DNA from 4 places in the Paenibacillus sp. HJGM_3 genome. Region 1 is predicted to be linked to each of the others. Evidence: riboswitches for the same ligand, from Rfam matches in the RefSeq annotation. Region 1 holds a riboswitch; each other region holds the start of a gene.
What was found. A riboswitch is a leader RNA that binds a small molecule or an ion and turns the genes downstream of it on or off. The one in region 1 is predicted to bind cyclic di-AMP.
Positions count from the first base shown of each region.

Region 2: linked by a shared signal. The riboswitch ahead of ACI5FR_RS13375 (hypothetical protein) and the one ahead of kdpF (K(+)-transporting ATPase subunit F) in region 1 are both predicted to bind cyclic di-AMP.
Region 3: linked by a shared signal. The riboswitch ahead of ACI5FR_RS18800 (C40 family peptidase) and the one ahead of kdpF (K(+)-transporting ATPase subunit F) in region 1 are both predicted to bind cyclic di-AMP.
Region 4: linked by a shared signal. The riboswitch ahead of ACI5FR_RS09380 (C40 family peptidase) and the one ahead of kdpF (K(+)-transporting ATPase subunit F) in region 1 are both predicted to bind cyclic di-AMP.

Region 1 is NZ_JBJGED010000003.1:26,985-31,178, forward strand. Features, by position in the region: gene ACI5FR_RS04300 (M23 family metallopeptidase) at 1-155, shown strand, start outside; cyclic di-AMP (ydaO/yuaA leader) riboswitch at 980-1,175, shown strand; gene kdpF (K(+)-transporting ATPase subunit F) at 1,438-1,515, shown strand; gene kdpA (potassium-transporting ATPase subunit KdpA) at 1,549-3,228, shown strand; gene kdpB (potassium-transporting ATPase subunit KdpB) at 3,250-4,194, shown strand, end outside.
Region 2 is NZ_JBJGED010000010.1:111,081-115,274, forward strand. Features, by position in the region: gene ACI5FR_RS13365 (glycoside hydrolase family 2 TIM barrel-domain containing protein) at 1-110, opposite strand, end outside; gene ACI5FR_RS13370 (AraC family transcriptional regulator) at 249-1,106, shown strand; gene ACI5FR_RS13375 (hypothetical protein) at 1,101-1,547, opposite strand; cyclic di-AMP (ydaO/yuaA leader) riboswitch at 1,672-1,838, opposite strand; gene ACI5FR_RS13380 (MATE family efflux transporter) at 2,031-3,389, opposite strand; gene ACI5FR_RS13385 (TetR/AcrR family transcriptional regulator) at 3,438-4,025, opposite strand.
Region 3 is NZ_JBJGED010000017.1:35,928-40,121, forward strand. Features, by position in the region: gene ACI5FR_RS18790 (M1 family metallopeptidase) at 1-441, shown strand, start outside; gene ACI5FR_RS18795 (hypothetical protein) at 469-1,287, shown strand; cyclic di-AMP (ydaO/yuaA leader) riboswitch at 1,421-1,556, shown strand; gene ACI5FR_RS18800 (C40 family peptidase) at 1,560-2,036, shown strand; gene ACI5FR_RS18805 (LysR family transcriptional regulator) at 2,128-3,015, opposite strand; gene ACI5FR_RS18810 (threonine synthase) at 3,225-4,194, shown strand, end outside.
Region 4 is NZ_JBJGED010000006.1:197,585-201,778, forward strand. Features, by position in the region: gene ACI5FR_RS09365 (ArsR/SmtB family transcription factor) at 1-126, shown strand, start outside; gene ACI5FR_RS09370 (SRPBCC family protein) at 107-571, shown strand; gene ACI5FR_RS09375 (hypothetical protein) at 604-783, shown strand; gene ACI5FR_RS09380 (C40 family peptidase) at 838-1,437, opposite strand; cyclic di-AMP (ydaO/yuaA leader) riboswitch at 1,449-1,662, opposite strand; gene ACI5FR_RS09385 (SRPBCC domain-containing protein) at 1,980-2,405, opposite strand; gene ACI5FR_RS09390 (superoxide dismutase family protein) at 2,708-3,265, shown strand; gene ACI5FR_RS09395 (glycoside hydrolase family 2 protein) at 3,320-4,194, opposite strand, start outside.

The DNA of each region.
Region 1 (4,194 bases):
ACAAGGTCAAGAAAGGCGACATCATCGGCCTCGTAGGCACGACTGGATTTTCAACCGGCCCCCATCTTCATTTCACGTTCTGGATGCACAATGTGCAGGCGAACCCGGACATTTTCTTCGGCACGAACCCGTTCCGCTGGCAGAGTTCCAAGTAAAGAGCTAAGCAAAAACCGGCCATAGGCCGGTTTTTTTGGCGCCAGGAAGCGGAAACTGGTCCGGTATAAGTTCCCATAGGCTGGGTGCACGGATTACAGTAAGGTGACGGAGGGAGAACAAATCACACGTTCTTGGGAATCTGACATCGGATCGGGGGTCATGGGATATATGTTCCGGGAATGACAAGTAATTAAGTAACGAGGGCTGGCGGATGATCGGATGAGGTGATGGAACAGTTAGGTCTCGGCTCAGTAAATCGGCTTTTCATAGATAACGGAAAAATTTTCCGCTATTGCTCGATTTTCATCGATCTCATAAAAATAATGAACATTTTTGCTGCTAACGATGTGAATGGGGTTGTTTTGCAATCGAAAAAATGGATTAGCGGCAAAATTTTCCGTTATTTGGGTTGGAATCACCTCGAAAATCAGGTTAGCAGCAAATTTTTCCGTTAATCGAGTCTACACCCTCCGGGCCCGCACCCCGCATCCCGCACCCCGCAAAACTAAGAAACCTCTCACCCGCCTATGCCGGCCCAATCCTCAATTTCGGGAAAAACAGCCCATATCCCCCGGTTCCTCTCAATAAAACGGATACAACCGCGCATCTCTTCCATTCTCCACATGCGTGCTATCTCATTTGCAGGCGTTTCGCCAATCAAGCGAAAATACACGAAATACAGAGCATCATAGAGAAAATCGGAGCCCCTATTCGATTAGCCCCTCGCCCCTACCGTTCCCTCTCCAAAATGAAAGCCGTCCTCCATTTACAGAACGACCCGGCAAGCGTAAGATACGACTCAGATTAATCCGAACCGACCGTTCGGAACGAATCGCTGAGTTTCCTGGGCCTGAGGCCTGGGAAAGCGGGGGAACCAAACGCGTCCCGCGGGCGACGGTGTGAGAGCCGTCAAACGCAGGAGGCATGGGGTGAATCCCGGTACATCGCACGTACCGGGTAGGGCGACTCTCACCGCCCGAATCCGTCAGCTAACCTCGTAAGCGTAGGATGGCAGAGCCGGTATCCACACCTGCGGCATGCCTTTGGAGAGAGGATGATGAAGCGTGTGATCTGACGTCAGACCACAGGGCTTAATGCCTCTGTGGTTTTTTTTGCATTTTTTTGGAACGCTATTGAAAACTGTGAAAGCACGTGATGAAAATCGGAGGCGATCGCGATGACCGATCTGTATATGCTGCTGCTCTTGGCGGCGACTTATTTCGTCTTCACCGGGTTCCTGTACTGGTGCGGCCGGGTGATCGAGGAAGGGGCCGAACAGCCATGATTGTAGTGCTCGTTTGCACCGCGCTCCTTTTTTTGTACCTGGTATATGCGCTGATCCATCCGGAAAAATTTTAGCCGGGATTCCGTCAAGGGAGGACACTGTCAACTATGGGCGTCTTGCAGATTACTATCGTCATAGTAGTGCTCTTGCTGCTCGTCAAGCCAATGGGCACTTACTTATACAACGTATTTCGCAATGAAGCGAACGCGACGGACCGCTGGTTCGGCTTCGTCGAGCGGCCCTTATTCGCCCTGATCGGGGTGAAGGACCGCAAGGGTATGACTTGGAAAACGTACGCCCTCAGCTTCATCGTCACCAATATCGCGCTAGTCGCTTTCTGTTACCTCATCCTGAGGCTGCAGAAGTTTCTGCCGCTCAATCCGAACGATATCGGTAATATGGAAGCGACGCTGAGCTTCAACACGGTCATCAGCTTCATAACCAATACGAACCTGCAGCATTACAGCGGGGAGACAGGCCTAAGCTACTTCTCCCAGATGATCGTCATCATGATGATGATGTTCACCTCGGCCGCCACCGGCCTGTGCGTCGCGATCGCGTTCATCCGCGGGATTACGAGCAAGGGGCATCAGATCGGCAACTTCTTCGAGGATTTCGTCAGGGCGCATACGCGGGTGTTCTTCCCGATCGCCTTGGTCGTGACGCTGCTGCTGGTCGCCTTGCACGTCCCGCAGACGCTCAAGCCGACGCAGACGGTCACCGGACTGGAGGGGCAGGAGCAGCAGATCGCGATCGGACCGGTGGCTTCGCTGGTATCGATCAAGCACTTGGGAACGAACGGCGGCGGGTTCATGGGCGTCAACTCGGCCCACCCGTTCGAGAACCCGAACGGGCTCACGAACGTCATCGAAATTCTGTCTATGTGGGTAATAGGTGCGGCGCTGCCTTACACGTATGGCTTGTTCGCCAAGAGCCGCAAGCAAGGCTGGGTTATTTTCTCCAGCATGATGCTCTTATTCGTCGCCTTCCTCGCCCTGAACTATGCGTCCGAGTCGAACGGCAACCCCGTCATGAACCGGCTCGGCATCGACGCCTCCCAGGGCAGTATGGAGGGCAAGGAAGTCCGCTTCGGTATCGCGCAGTCGTCCTTGTTCACCACCGTAACGACGGCGGCGACGACCGGCTCGGTCAACAACATGCACGATACGCTGACCCCGCTCGGCCAGATTACGCCGCTGTCTCTCATGATGCTGAACAACGTGTTCGGCGGCAAAGGGGTCGGGCTCGTCAACATGCTGATGTACGCCATGCTGGCGGTGTTCCTAGCCGGCCTGATGGTCGGACGTACGCCGGAATTCCTCGGGCGCAAGATCGAGCCTCGGGAGATGAAGCTGATTGCGATCGCGATTCTGGTGCATCCGCTTATCATTTTGGGGCCAACGGCGATTGCGCTTCTGACGGAGCTAGGGAAAGTCGCCATCACGAATCCATCGTTCCACGGCATCTCACAGGTGCTGTATGAATATACGTCGTCTGCGGCCAACAACGGGTCGGGCTTCGAGGGCCTGGGCGACAATACGCCATTCTGGAATATCTCTACCGGGCTCGTCATGCTGCTAGGCCGTTACATCTCCATGATCGCGATGCTGGCGGTGGCCGGCTCTCTCGTACGCAAGCAATGGGTGCCGGAGACGATCGGGACGTTCCGGACGGACAACGGGTTGTTCGTGGGTATTCTGGTCGGGACGGTCCTCATTATCGGGGCACTGACCTTCCTGCCGGTACTCGTGCTGGGACCGATCGCGGAACATTTGACGATTCGCTAATAGAAGAGGTGGGGATCAACCATGAGTTCAAAACGAAAAGGGTTATTGACCGGCGATATCGTCAAGCAAGCTGCGGTAGACAGCTTTGTCAAGCTGAACCCGGTCTCCATGATGAAAAATCCGGTCATGTTCGTCGTAGAAGTCGGCACGTTCGTCGTGCTGCTAATGACGCTGCTCCCTGGGTATTTCGGAACCGAGGAGGATATCGGGTTCAATTGCACTGTCTTCCTCATTCTGCTTTTCACGATCTTGTTCGCCAATTTCGCCGAGGCTCTAGCCGAAGGGCGAGGGAAGGCACAGGCCAGCTCGCTCAAGAAGACGAAGAAAGAAATCACCGCGAACAAGCGGGTGAACGGCGTCATCAAGCAGGTGCCGTCCACCGACTTGCGTAAAGGGGACATCGTCGTCGTCTCGCAAGGCGAGATGATCCCGGGCGACGGCGAAGTCATCGAGGGGCTCGGCTCCGTGGACGAATCGGCCATTACCGGGGAATCCGCCCCGGTCATCAAGGAAGCGGGCGGCGACTTCAGCTCCGTCACCGGGGGCACCCGCCTCGTCAGCGACCAACTAACGATCCGGATTACGAGCGATCCCGGGGAGTCGTTCATCGACCGGATGATCTCGCTCGTCGAAGGCGCGAAGCGGCAGAAAACGCCGAACGAGATCGCGCTGAACACGCTGCTCACCTCGCTGACGCTCATCTTCCTGATCGTCGTCGCCACCCTGGCGCCGATCGCGAAGTTCGTGGATGTCGAGCTGACGATCCCCGTGCTGATCGCACTGCTCGTCTGCCTCATCCCGACTACGATCGGCGGGCTGCTGTCGGCGATCGGGATCGCGGGCATGGACCGCGTCACCCAGTTCAACGTACTCGCCATGTCGGGCAAGGCGGTGGAGGCGTCGGGCGACATCAACACGATGATCCTCGATAAGACCGGGACGATCACGTTCGGGAACCGGATGGCG
Region 2 (4,194 bases), on a different contig from region 1:
GCGTTCTTGGCTTCCGCGATACTGCCATATGGAATGTAGTGGGCGCGTGCCGGTTCCCGGTTGACCTCGAGTACGTTAAGATTTTCCCAATAAGCGGCGATGGGGTTCAATGCGAATCTCTCCTTCAACTTGAAGTTGGGTCCAATCCCTTCTGATTATAGTTGTGGTATACTGGACTCGCCTATGGCTCAAAAGAGACATTCATCCGCACAAAAAGGACATCCTGAAGGAGAGAGGAGACTACGAGCGTGCTTGCCCTAAGAACGAATTTGATCACCGCCGAGGACAACGGAATCCCGATCAGCCTTTATACTGTAGGAACCGAGCATCAACAGCCCATGTCCCGGCTTGCCGGGTTCTCCGCGCGACAGCTGTTCTTCACCCTGTCCGGTACCGGGACATTCCGTCCGATCGGCCAAGACGATTGGGACATTCTACGACCGGGGACCATGCTGTACATTCCCGATCATTTCCCCCATGAGTACAGGCCGAACCCGGGGCAGCCCTGGCATGTCGGGTACGCCACGTTCCTCGAAAAGCAACCCGGCTTCAGTCCAATGATGGGCTACGACCGGGCGCCCTTCCAAGTGATGCTGAAGGAGATGGATCGGATCGCCGACCTGTTGCGCGAGCTATGGCTGCACTCCGGACCGGACTACGACGTGTGGGCCTGCAGCGAGAGGCTGTTCGCCTTGCTGGTCGAGATCCGCAAGCAAGCCGCCAAGCCGGACCGCGCTGCAAATTCTACCCGGGATGTAACGCCAAGACGGTATCGGGACCAGGTGGTGGACCGGGCGACTCAATTTATGTACGACCACATGCATTTGCGATTTTCGCTGAAGGAGCTGGCCTCCTACGTCGGGTATTCGCCCAAGCAGGTCATCCGGCTGTTCAAGGAGGTGCATGGCACGACTCCCTTGCAGGATTTGCAGCGGATTCGGCTGCAGACGGCTGCGGAATTGCTGAGGCAGCAGGGCGGGCTGACCGTGGCGCAAGTGGCCGGGTATGTAGGGATGGAGCCGATCTATTTCGCGCGCCTTTTTCGCCGAGCGTATGGAGTCGTTCCCTCCAAGTTTGCGGGAGAGCCGATGAAAGGCTCCCTATAGCTGCAAAATGAATAAACAAACCAACTGAATGCCGAGCAAAAAGCACGAGAAGGTTAAACTCGGATACAAGACCGCTTTAAAGGTGGGGCGGCTGTCCATCAAGAACACTTTTAAGCACAACAAAAAGATCAGGCCGATCAACAGCAGAGTGATAAGAACAGGCCATAAAATCTCAGGCGTAGACGAGGCGGCGACCCTAGCGAGTCCAACCGTTATTCCCGCGACACCGAGCACCGCTGCCGCCAGGAGCATGAGCGCATAAACCGGCTTAACCCGCCGCTTGTTCCCTCTTATGATCCAAAGCTCCTTGTGCTTCCCTGAAAGCCACACGAGCCATTGTACGAACAAAATTAACACGATAATCGGATAAAGGATATTCATGCCGATTTCCTTTCTTTTTATACGATATGGTTGCGCGAATGGACGACATCGCTCATCCATGATGGACCACCCCCTTCGTGATTGGATCGATTCACGCGCAGCAAAAAGAAGCCCGGAGCAGAGAAACTCTACTCTCGGGCTTCTTGCATAACGTTCGAGTCGGTTGCTGCAAGGCGCGATCAAGGTTCTCTCTCAATCACGTTTACGAGGTTAGCTGACGGATTCGGACTTGAGAGTGTCCTACCATTCACAGTGAAGCTTGTGAAAGGATTCACCCCATGAAACCATCCTCACGGATGATCTCGGTTGGTTCCCCCGTTTCCCTGTTCGGGAATTCAACGGAATATGAAGTTGTTGAACACATCATACGTGGTTCCGCTAACAAAGTAAACCCGAGTGGCAGAGAGTTAAGGCGGGTTTTGGACTTTATTGACGAGGGTAACGGAAACAGCAGAAGGTTTCGTCTCTTATTGCGGCATTGCAACGTTTATCATCCATTATCGTAACCTTGCTGTGTCATGATTTACAGAATGTGGAATAACGTTAAGTCGGGCGGCTGTAACGGCGGCGCAGATAGGCATACACCGTCAGCAGTACGATCAGCTCCGACAGCGGAATCGCGAGCCAAATCCCGGTCGTCCCGATCCAGTAAGGCAGGGTGAATAAAATCGCCACCATCAGCAGCATTTCACGGGCCACCGTAATCCATGTAGCCATCTTCACCTGATCGGTCGCTTGGAAATAGGTCATCATGACGAAGTTGACGCCCATGAACAAGTAGCCGATGAAAAAGAGCCGGATGCCGGTAACCGCCAAATCCCGTACTTCCGCGGGGAACGATCCGAACAGGGAGACGATGCCGCCCGCGAACGTAAGACCGATGAGCAGCACGGCGAGTCCGGTGCCGAACGCGGTCCGCACGGCGATGCGGATCGTCGACCGCTGCCGGTCCACCAGCTGAGCCCCGCGATAATAGCTGACGAGCGGCTGAACGGCCGATCCCATCCCGATGAACAGCATGAGCATCACGCTGTGGACATAGTTCAGAATCGAGAAGGCGGAGACGCCGACCGTACCCGCCCAGCGCACCATCGCCATGTTGTAGCCCGCCGTGAAGACGGCGATCCCGACCTCGGCGATAAAGCTGGGGAAGCCGATCGTGAACGTCAGCTTCGCCAGCCTCCACGAGGGGCGGGGGAGGGCGAAGCGCAAGGTGCTGTTCGCGCGCCCGAAATGAAGGAACAGGACGCCCGCCCCGACAGCCGCCCCGATCACGAGAGCGAGCGCCGAGCCGCCCACGCCGAAATCGAGCACGAACAAGAAGATATAGTTCAGGACAATATTGATGCCGGCGGTTACGATCAATGAAGCCATGGACAAGTTCGGATTGCCGTCGTTGCGGACGAAGATGCTGAACGCATTCTGTACGGTGATGGCGAAGCCGCCGATCAGCATCACGTGCATATACTCCATGACATACGGCATGGTGTCGTCGTTGGCGCCGAGGAAGACAGCCACCGGCTGGCGGAAGGCATAGGTGATCGCGGCTAGCAGCAAGGTCAGGCTGAAGATGAGCGTCAGGGAGTGCGTGAAGACGGCCCGTGCCTCTCGAATCTCCCTCGCGCCCAAGTGTCTGGAATAGAGGGCCGCGCCCCCTATGCCGATCCAAAGCGAGATGGCGATGTAGATCGAGAACACCGGAACCGCGACGTTGACGCCGGCCAGCGCCACCTCGCCCAGCCGTTGTCCGACGAAGATTCCGTCTACCACTACGTTCACGGACATCATGAACATGCCGATCAAGGACGGGATTAGGTAGCGGACGAACACTTTGCCCACGGAATCGGTTTCGAGGGATAGTAGTTTATTGTTGTCGTTGATATTGTTGTTGGTCGCTTGCATGGTGCACCTCTAGATGATATAGACTTAACCGCGATAACGGCTGGGGGTTCAGCTCACCACCGATTCGCCGGGATGAAGCAGCCCTTGCCACAGCAAGGTAAAGGTCGTAGTCGACGCTTGAATGAAATAATCGGCGTTGCCGAAAATAAGCTTGGCGGACAACCCTTCATAAATGGTGTGCACCGCCAAGGCGCATTCCTTGGGATCGACGCGAAGGGTCGAATCTCCCCGTGAAGCGAGCTCCAGCAGATGGAGCAGATGGTGGGAGTAGAGCTCGTACATCGTCAGGAACAGCTCCTGCAGCTGCTCGGGCGGCATGAAGGCCATGAGGAACATGAGCTTTACGTTCTGATTGTCCGAATAGCGGTCTCGCATCTCGATCACGAATCGATCGAGCAGCTTCCGTAGCGGCACGCCCCTATGCTCGTCGAAGAACAGGGTCAGGAAGGCGATTTCCTGCTTGGTCGCTTCCTCGTGAATCTCGATGACGAGCTCTTTTTTGCTCGCGAAGTGAGCGTACATCGACTGCTTTTTGATGCCGACCTCGTCGGCGATTTCCGCCAGCTTCGTCCCTTCGAATCCGTACTGCAGCAAATGGCTGACCGCGACTTTCTTGATCTCATCTCTTCGGTTCATCCCGCGCGCCCCCCTTCGGAAGTCTTTATTTTACCTGACTACGGTCAGGTTAGTATGTAGGGTATGATAACACGGATGTTTGCCTGAAATCAACAAAAAAACTGACTATCGTCAGTTAATTAAGTGCAAGCGTATGAATTCCATGAGGTCAGCTGCGAGACCCATCCCT
Region 3 (4,194 bases), on a different contig from region 1:
CAGAAAACGCTGGAGGACGTCACCAAGTCTAGTTGGAGCGGGTTCTTCGATCAATTCGTCTACGGCGGCATGATGGCGGATTATACCGTCGATAAGGTGCTGTCGAAACGAACGAAAGTGGACGGCCAGAGCGTATACGAGAACAGCGTAGTCATACGGAAGCTCGGGGCTTCCTACAAGAACGTTCCGGTCCAGTTCCATTTTACGGACGGCTCTACCGTCGATCGCACATGGGAAGGCCACGACGCGCAAGTGCTGTTCACGCTTACGAGCAACGCCCCGCTGGAGTGGGTCGCCATCGATCCGCAGCACACGCTGATTTTGGAGAACAAACGCATGAACAACTTTTATCAAACCCAGGTGGATGAGCAATGGAAGGTCCGATGGAACATCGGGCTGGTAAAGCTGATCGAGACGTTAGTAGACGGGGTCGCCTGGTAAGCCCTGGCGGGGAAGGAGCAAAAAGCGATGCTGCATTATTTGAAGGACGGGTTCCGAACGACCGTTTCGCAATATTTTCTGCTGATCGTGCTATGGCTGTATCAATTCGTTTGGGGGCTGATGCTGCTCTTGTTCGTCAAGTCGATCGTCGTCCCGCTCATGCACCGCTATCCCGGCGGCCACTTGCCGAGTACTGCAACGCACCTGTTCCTCGCCGAAGGGGAATTCCAACTCGTGAAGACGAATATAAGCCATCCTTACCTATGGACTTTATGCGCACTAATTCTGATTCGAATGGCGCTTACCCCGATGATCAACGCCGGGATCTTCTACTCCATTCACAACACCCACCTGAACGCGGGCTACCGCTTCTTCCGAGGGGTGAAGGAACTGAGCGGTCCCTTCAGCCTGTACTACGTGCTGCAGATGGCTTTTACGGTCATTCCGCTATACTGGCTTATTCCTATCGCCAAGCGGGCGATTCACGCCTTCACCTCGTACGAGCAGCTGCTCTCGCAGCTCGCGCCCTGGATCGTCGGCATGTTCGCCTACGGCTACATGATCCATTTGATCTTCCTGTACATCATGATCGGCCGTACGACGCAAGCGCCAACGCTCGACACAATCGGCGTCCTCATTCGGCGGTTCCCCGTAGCACTCGTGCTCGCTTCCCTGCTTCTCCTGTTCTCGGGGCTCTTGACCGCTTTGACTTTAACCGCAACGCTATGGTGGGCCGGCATCTCCGCCCTGATCCTGCATCAAGCGTTCCATGTGCTGAAAATGCTGTTCAAGCTGTGGGCCGTTTCGACGCAATACCACCATTTTACAGAAAATCACGGCACATAGTTCGGTTTTTACCCTTAAAAGCCCGAAATCCGCTAAGGATCTCGGGCTTTTTTTGCATTTCGGCGATTTTTTTTGCTGAGAGAGGAGGATTTTGGCAGACCAAGGCGAATATATACTGCCGGAACGAAAAAACAATCGATATTTGCCGAATTCCCGGTTATCGGGAAACGGGGGAACCAATCCGGGTGAATTGATCTCGCTTCAAAGTGATCATAGGGAACCTTCAACCGAACCCTCAGCTAACCTCGTAGGCTCTGGAAGGAGTTTGTTGTTTGAAAAAGGTTTCTTTGTTGTTCGTCAGTCTTGCGATGCTGCTCTGCTTTCAACTTGGGAGCGCTTCCGCAGAAACGGTCCTCGAACACACCGTGGACGAGCTGGTAGGCACGAAGTACAAGTATGCAGGCATGTCGCCTGAGACCGGCTTCGACTGCTCCGGCTTCACCAAGTACGTGTTCGCCAAGTTCGGCTACGAGCTCACCCATCAATCCAAGGCCCAGAACAAGGAAGGGTATTGGATTCCGAAAGAGGACCTGAGACAAGGAGACCTCGTGTTCTTCAACACCGACGGCTCCGGCATCTCCCATGTGGGCATTTACTTGGGCGATGGCGTGTTCATCCACTCTGCCACGGACAAGGGCATTGTGAAGAACAACCTGAGCGAGAAGTACTACGTGAAGACGTACGTATCCGCTCGCCGTATTCTGTGGGACGACCTCTACAATCAGTTAACCGCAGACTACACCAATTGAAACACCCTCTGAGCAAAAGTTTTGGAGTGACCCCACAAGCCCTGCACGCTGCGGAACTACCCGCCGTGCCGGGCTTGTATTCTGTCCGGGGCTAACGGGCGAGCTGCTCTCGAACCCAAGCTGCGAAATGGCGTGCCGTCGGCGTGAGCGTCTCCCCCTTGCGCCGGCACATGTGGATCGGGTTCGTAAGCGACACCCCCCGCACCCGGACGGTGGCCACCTCGCCGTCCGACAGGGCGGACTGAACCTCGAGCCGCGACACGAACATCGCTCCATAGCCGGCGGCGACGGCCCGGATCATCTCGGATATCCCGTTGAACGTCAGGCCGATCCTGAGCCTCAGCCCCCGTTCCCGGCACAGCCGCTCCAGCCTGTCGCGAGCGGAGCTGCCCGCTTCCCGCACGAGAAAAAACTCCCGCATCATCGTCTCCAGGTCCGCTTCCTTATTCGCCAAAGAATGGCCGCTCGGCACGACGAACACCATCTCGTCTTCCAATAGGAGTTCCCGATCAATCTGCTCCGGCCAAGCTTCGCCGCTGCCGATGAATGCCAGGTCGGCCTCATAGCCGAGCAGCCGCTCCCCCGCCTCCTGGCTGTTGCAGGAGCTCAGGACGAGCTCTACGTCCGGATAGCGCATCTTGTAGCCGGCGGCCCATTGTGGCAGCAGGCGGTGGGCAGGCAGGCTCGTGGCCGCAATCCGAAGCTTACCCCGTTTGCCTTCGCGGTGGAGCGCAACATTCGTCTCGATCTCTTCCTCGAGCGCGAACAGCCGCCGGGCTTGCTCAGCCAGCATCGCCCCCGCTTCCGTCAGGGCAATCCCCCTGCCCTTCGGCTCGAACAGCGGGAGGTCCAGCTCCCGCTCCAGATTGCGCAGTTGAATCGTGACCGCCGGCTGGCTGATGCGCCACACTTCGGCCGCTCGGGTCACACTGCCTTCGCGGGCTACGGTGTGGAAGAGCTTCAGCGCATGCAAATTCATCCGAGTCCCTCCTGTTTCTCATAAATTATATTTATATATAGAGTATTATTATATATTAGTTTTATGAATCGTGCTGATGTATTGTGGAGCTAAACACCACCACCAATACACAGGAGGGCTGCAAGATGACGATAACCTGGATTTGCTGGGATTGCGGACAGCCGCGGGCGCAAGGGCAAGGGCGAGGGCAGGGTCATGGGCATAGTCAAATGCAAGTGCAGGAGCAAGGGCAATCCCATCCTCTGCAATGCTCTTGCGGGGGTTTGTACGACGTCGAGCTCGATGTCCGGGGCCTCGATGCCGAGCGGCTGAAGCGGCTGTTCGACGCACGTCTGGCTGAGCGTATGACCCCCTACGCCAGCGGGGTGTGGAGGTACAAGGAGCTGATCGACCCCGAACTGCCGCTCGAGTCGATCGTGACGAAGTACGAAGGCAACACCGGGCTGTATGCCCCGGAGAGCGTCGCGAAATATGCCGGCGTGCGCCGGCTGCTGCTGAAGGCGCAGAGCGAGAACCCGAGCGGCTCGTTCAAGGACAACGGCATGACGGCTGCCGTCTCGCGCGGGATGGCCGAAGGCCATCGCCGCTTCGTCTGCACGTCGACGGGCAACACGTCGGCGTCGCTCGCGATGTACGCCGCAATGGCGGGCGCCGAGGCGGTCGTGCTGCTGCCGGACGCGCACGTCGCCGCCGGCAAGCTGTATCAGACGCGAGCCTACGGGGCGCGCGTCGTGTCACTGACCGGCGCCGGCTACGACGCCGGGATCGCCTCCCTCCTGCGGGGGGAGGCGGGGGGCGGCGCCACGGGCGCCTGCGCCACGGGCGCCTGCGTGGTGAACTCGATCAACCCTTGGCGGATCGAGGGCCAGAAGAGCATCGTGTACGAGCTCGCGCACACGCTGGGATGGACGCTGCCGGATTGGATCGTCGTCCCCGGCGGCGCACTCAGCAACGCAACCGCCTTGGGCAAAGGCTTGCGCGATCTGTATGCCCTCGGCTTCATCGACCGGCTGCCTCGGGTGGCAGTCGTGCAGGCGGAAGGCGCCGCGCCGTTCCACAGGCTCGTCGCCGCACTCGGTGCACAGGCCGATCGCGAAGAGTTCGCACCCGCTGCACCGGCACCCGTGCCTGTGCCGGAGCTCGGGCTCGAGCCGGAGCTTCACCCGCACACGGTCGCCT
Region 4 (4,194 bases), on a different contig from region 1:
AGGAGGACCGGGTTCGCCGAACTGAAGATGTACATCGACAGCTTCTGGGACGACAGCTTGCTGCGTCTGAAGGAAGCGGCAGAAGCCGAGGAAAGGAGATTGCAAGATGACAATCAGCAGCAGTGAGACGATTACCAAAGAAATCTACATCGAATGCCGGCCGGAGACGCTCTTCTCGTTCTTCACCGATCCGGACAAGCTGGTACAGTGGATGGGACGACATGTGCTCCTGGAGCCCCGGATCGGCGGCAAGTACCGGATCGATATTAACGGCAGCGACATCGCTCTGGGTGAGTATAAGGAAATTGTTCCCCATGAGCGAATTGTTATGACATGGGGCTGGGAGAAGTCGAAGCTGGTCCCGCCGGGATCGAGCACGCTTACGTTCCAGCTGACGCCGCGCGATAAGGGCACTCTGTTGCACTTGATCCATTCCGACTTGCCGGCAACGGAGATGGCCTCCCATACTCAGGGCTGGACGCATTATATGACGCGCCTGGAGATGCTAGCCCAAGGCCAAGACCCAGGCGTCGATCCTTGGTCGGAAGCGCCTATGTCGAGCAACGATTAACGATATTTATATTTAAGGAGATGGACTTTATTATGAAAACTTTAACTTGCAACTGCGGATTCACGGTCACGGACGACAACGCTTATAAGGTCGAAGCCGCCATGTGGCATCACGCCATCCATGATCATGCAGACATGTTGAAGAGCATGACGGTCGACATGCTGGAGCAATGGTTGAAGGGCAAGGACGAGCAATTGAAAGCCGGCGCTTAAAAACCTTCGGAGAGCAACAAGAGACACCTGTGAGGGTGTCTCTTGTAATTGTTTCTAGACGATTCTTTTGGCATAAACCAAAGATCGAGCGAACCATGTCCCTTCCATCGGTTCAAACGTCACTTTGCCACGCCCGCCCCCGCATTGGAGGATGTAATGTTTGCCGTCGATCTCACCTGCATAAATTCCGACATGACCACCGCCGCCGCTTGTAGACTGGTTTAAGGAACCGTCGCCAGGATCGGCCGAGTTCTTAAAGAACAACACGTCTCCGACTTGCAAATTTTTGAACTTGTCCTCAGAGTCAAGGATCACCTGATAGCCAATACTACTGTTGTAGCGTTGTTCGCGCGATGAACCGGAAAACTCAATGCCTAATGCACTTTTATATACCCAGGAAGTGAAATTCGAGCAATCAAACCCATAACCCGGTTGCTGCTTGCTTTGGCGCCATTTGACGCCAAGCTGTGTTTTGCCCGCTTCAATTAATTTATCCAGATTTGCCGCTTGCTCAATACTCGGAACCGTTTCTGGAAAAGTGATCGATGATGCATCGTTGGTTGCGGCGAATGCAGAAGCTTGTCCAACTCCTGTTAATGCAAGAACACTGGCAAGGGTAATAACTCCCTTGGTAAACATCTTATTTTTGAACATGTGTAGGCTCCTCCAAGAAATCGTATTGCCTCCGAGGTTAGTTGACGGGTTCGGGTCGAGGAAACCCTATTCTCCCCATCATTCCGAGCGATCTCGAAATGAGGGAATGAAAATTCACCCCTGCTGATCCCAATCAGGGAAATCAGCTATAAAGCATCCCCCGTACAAAGAATTGAACAACGGCCAGTAGACCGGTTCACTCATTTGATTCGGCCCTTTAATCCTACTCTCATTAACTAAAAGAGTCACCCCACAGATTTTGGTTCTAAACTTTCATAAAAAATCCCCTCCGCAGTCAACGCTTCGTTGTCTACCGAGAGGACAATCGTACAATTTCGAGCTTAAGAAGCCCTATCATGGATCCGTATGACGTGTAGTTCGATTTTATCCAATTGGAGTCGGTGTTGGGGGAAGTTTGTGAAATCAAACTAGAGCGCAAGTTGCATCCGTTCGATGAGCCTCCATAATGAATCGACAGCCTCTTTTTCCGACTTAGAGCGGAAGTTGAATCGGTTTGGACTTGTAGTTCGATACTACCTGCATTATCGCTTTGCTTGAATGGACTGAGCCACCTCCAGAAGCTGGGCGGACACATCCTCCCAACGCTCCTTCATCCGCTCCCGCATGACGCTGTTCTCCAGCTTTTCCTGATGAAAGCTAATCGTGGTGGCGTCGGCGCGCTTGGGATTCGGGATCACGCGGATTTGCAGCGTAGAAGGGCTGCTCCAGTTCTCCGGCTGCCAGGTGAGACGGAGCTGATGCAGCGGCTTCACGACGCGCAGCTCCCCGCAGGTTCCCTCCGAGGTGCAGTACTTGTGCCCTTTCTCCAGCTCCAGGGAGCGTAGTTCGCCCAGCCAGAGCGCGAGCCCTTCCGGAGTGAGCAGCAAGTCCCAAGCTTCTTGCTGGGTAAGGGGGAATGTCCGGCGAACCCCGATTTGGAATCCGGCCGAAGCCGTTTGACCGATCATACGATCCACTCCTTGTTCGATGGATTAGTGAGTTAGTTAGCTATAACAAACCTACCCCCTTATAGTACACCCGGTCGGACCACCGCCTCAAGCCGATTCAGCTTGCTGCCGAAACTCCGGAACAGCGTCAAGGTACAGCCCCACTATGCTTCAACCGTTCCGCTATTTCATGAAACCCATACTGAAACTTGATTGGAGCCACATTCGACATGCATCTACAAATTCCTCCGCTACGATGAGTATTCTGGCCGCAGGTGGTAAATAATGTAGCTGATCCACTCAATACACAGGAGGTAGCTTCAATGAAACGATCCATCATGCTAGCCGCGTTCCTGCTCGCAGGCGCAATGGCGGCTACAGGCTGCGGTCAAGCGCGGACCACCCACTCGTCGGCGGTAGAGACGTCGGCGGGTCAGCCGATGACTATAGACATCGTGAACGGCCAAGGCACGAAAATCGGATCGGCCCGCTTGACGCCGATGAGCCACGGTGTCCTGTTCGAAGTCGATGCCGCCCAGCTCGCCCCGGGGGCGCACGGCATCCACCTTCACGAAACCGGCCAGTGCAAGGCCCCGGACTTCAAGTCGGCCGGCAGCCATTTCAATCCGACCGGCAAGCAGCACGGATTCAATAATCCGAAGGGCTATCACGCCGGCGATCTGCCGAATCTGGTCGTGACCGCGGATGGGAAGGCGCAGGCCCAGTTCTTCGACCCCAACGTGACGCTGGAAAAAGGAAAGCCGAACTCGCTCCTCAAGGAGGGCGGTACGGCTCTCGTAATTCATGAGAAGGCGGACGACTACAAGACCGACCCCGCCGGCGACTCCGGCGACCGGATCGCTTGCGGTCAAATCCGCTAAATGCGCAAACGGCTGTTCGAGGGAAACCCTTGAACAGCCGTTTTTTCATGCGGGTTATTCGCAGCGGACGAGGAGGTCGATCGGATACCGCCCCGCGTTGCGCCCGTACAGCGCCAGCCCACCCTCATCCGCCTGCAGCGAGAGCTTCAGCCGGCGTGTCCGCTCCAGCCGGGCGGCGATGCGTCCGGGAACCGCGACCTTGCACAAGTACCCGTATGAGCCCGCCTCGTCCAGCTTGTTCGAGACCGGCTGATAGTGCCAGGAGAGCACGCCCCGGCTATCGGCCGGATCGTCGGGCAGGAGGAACGACTCGATCGGCTCGCCGTCGATGCAAACTTGGATTCGCGACTCGTGACGCTCTTCGTCGGTCATGTAGTACGTGTTCGGATTACGCTCCGTATTCGCGTCCGCTCCGTGCATGAACGAGATATCCGGCTTCGCGTAGCTGTCTCCTTCGACGTTCCGGGCCAGGAGGCGCTTGGCGCTCGCCTCGAACACCAGCTCCACGTTCCCGAGGAACGGCAGCTCCTCCCGACTCGGCAGCTCGATCTCGTAGTCGAACCGGCCGCTCCGGGCTCCGTTCGCCTTGTGGCCTTGGATCGCGCTCCATTGGTGGGGGAACGTGTGGCTCGCGAATTGGCCGACCGGCACCCCGATCGTCACGCCGGTCGCCTCATACCGGCCGCCGGCCTGCCCGCTCCGCACATCGAATGTCGTGAAATTGCGGGTCACGACCTCCCCCTCCTCCGTATGCAGACGGAGAGCCAGCACAGCGACGGCATCGCAATCCGGCATGTGCACGGCAAGCGGCTGCAGCGGGGATACCCCGTACCCGTCCCAATCGAGATCCAGGCTGCCGCGGTCCGCCACGAGCCGCGTCCCGAGGCTGTCGTACCACAGCTCCCAGCTCAAGCGTAGCGTCTGTCCGA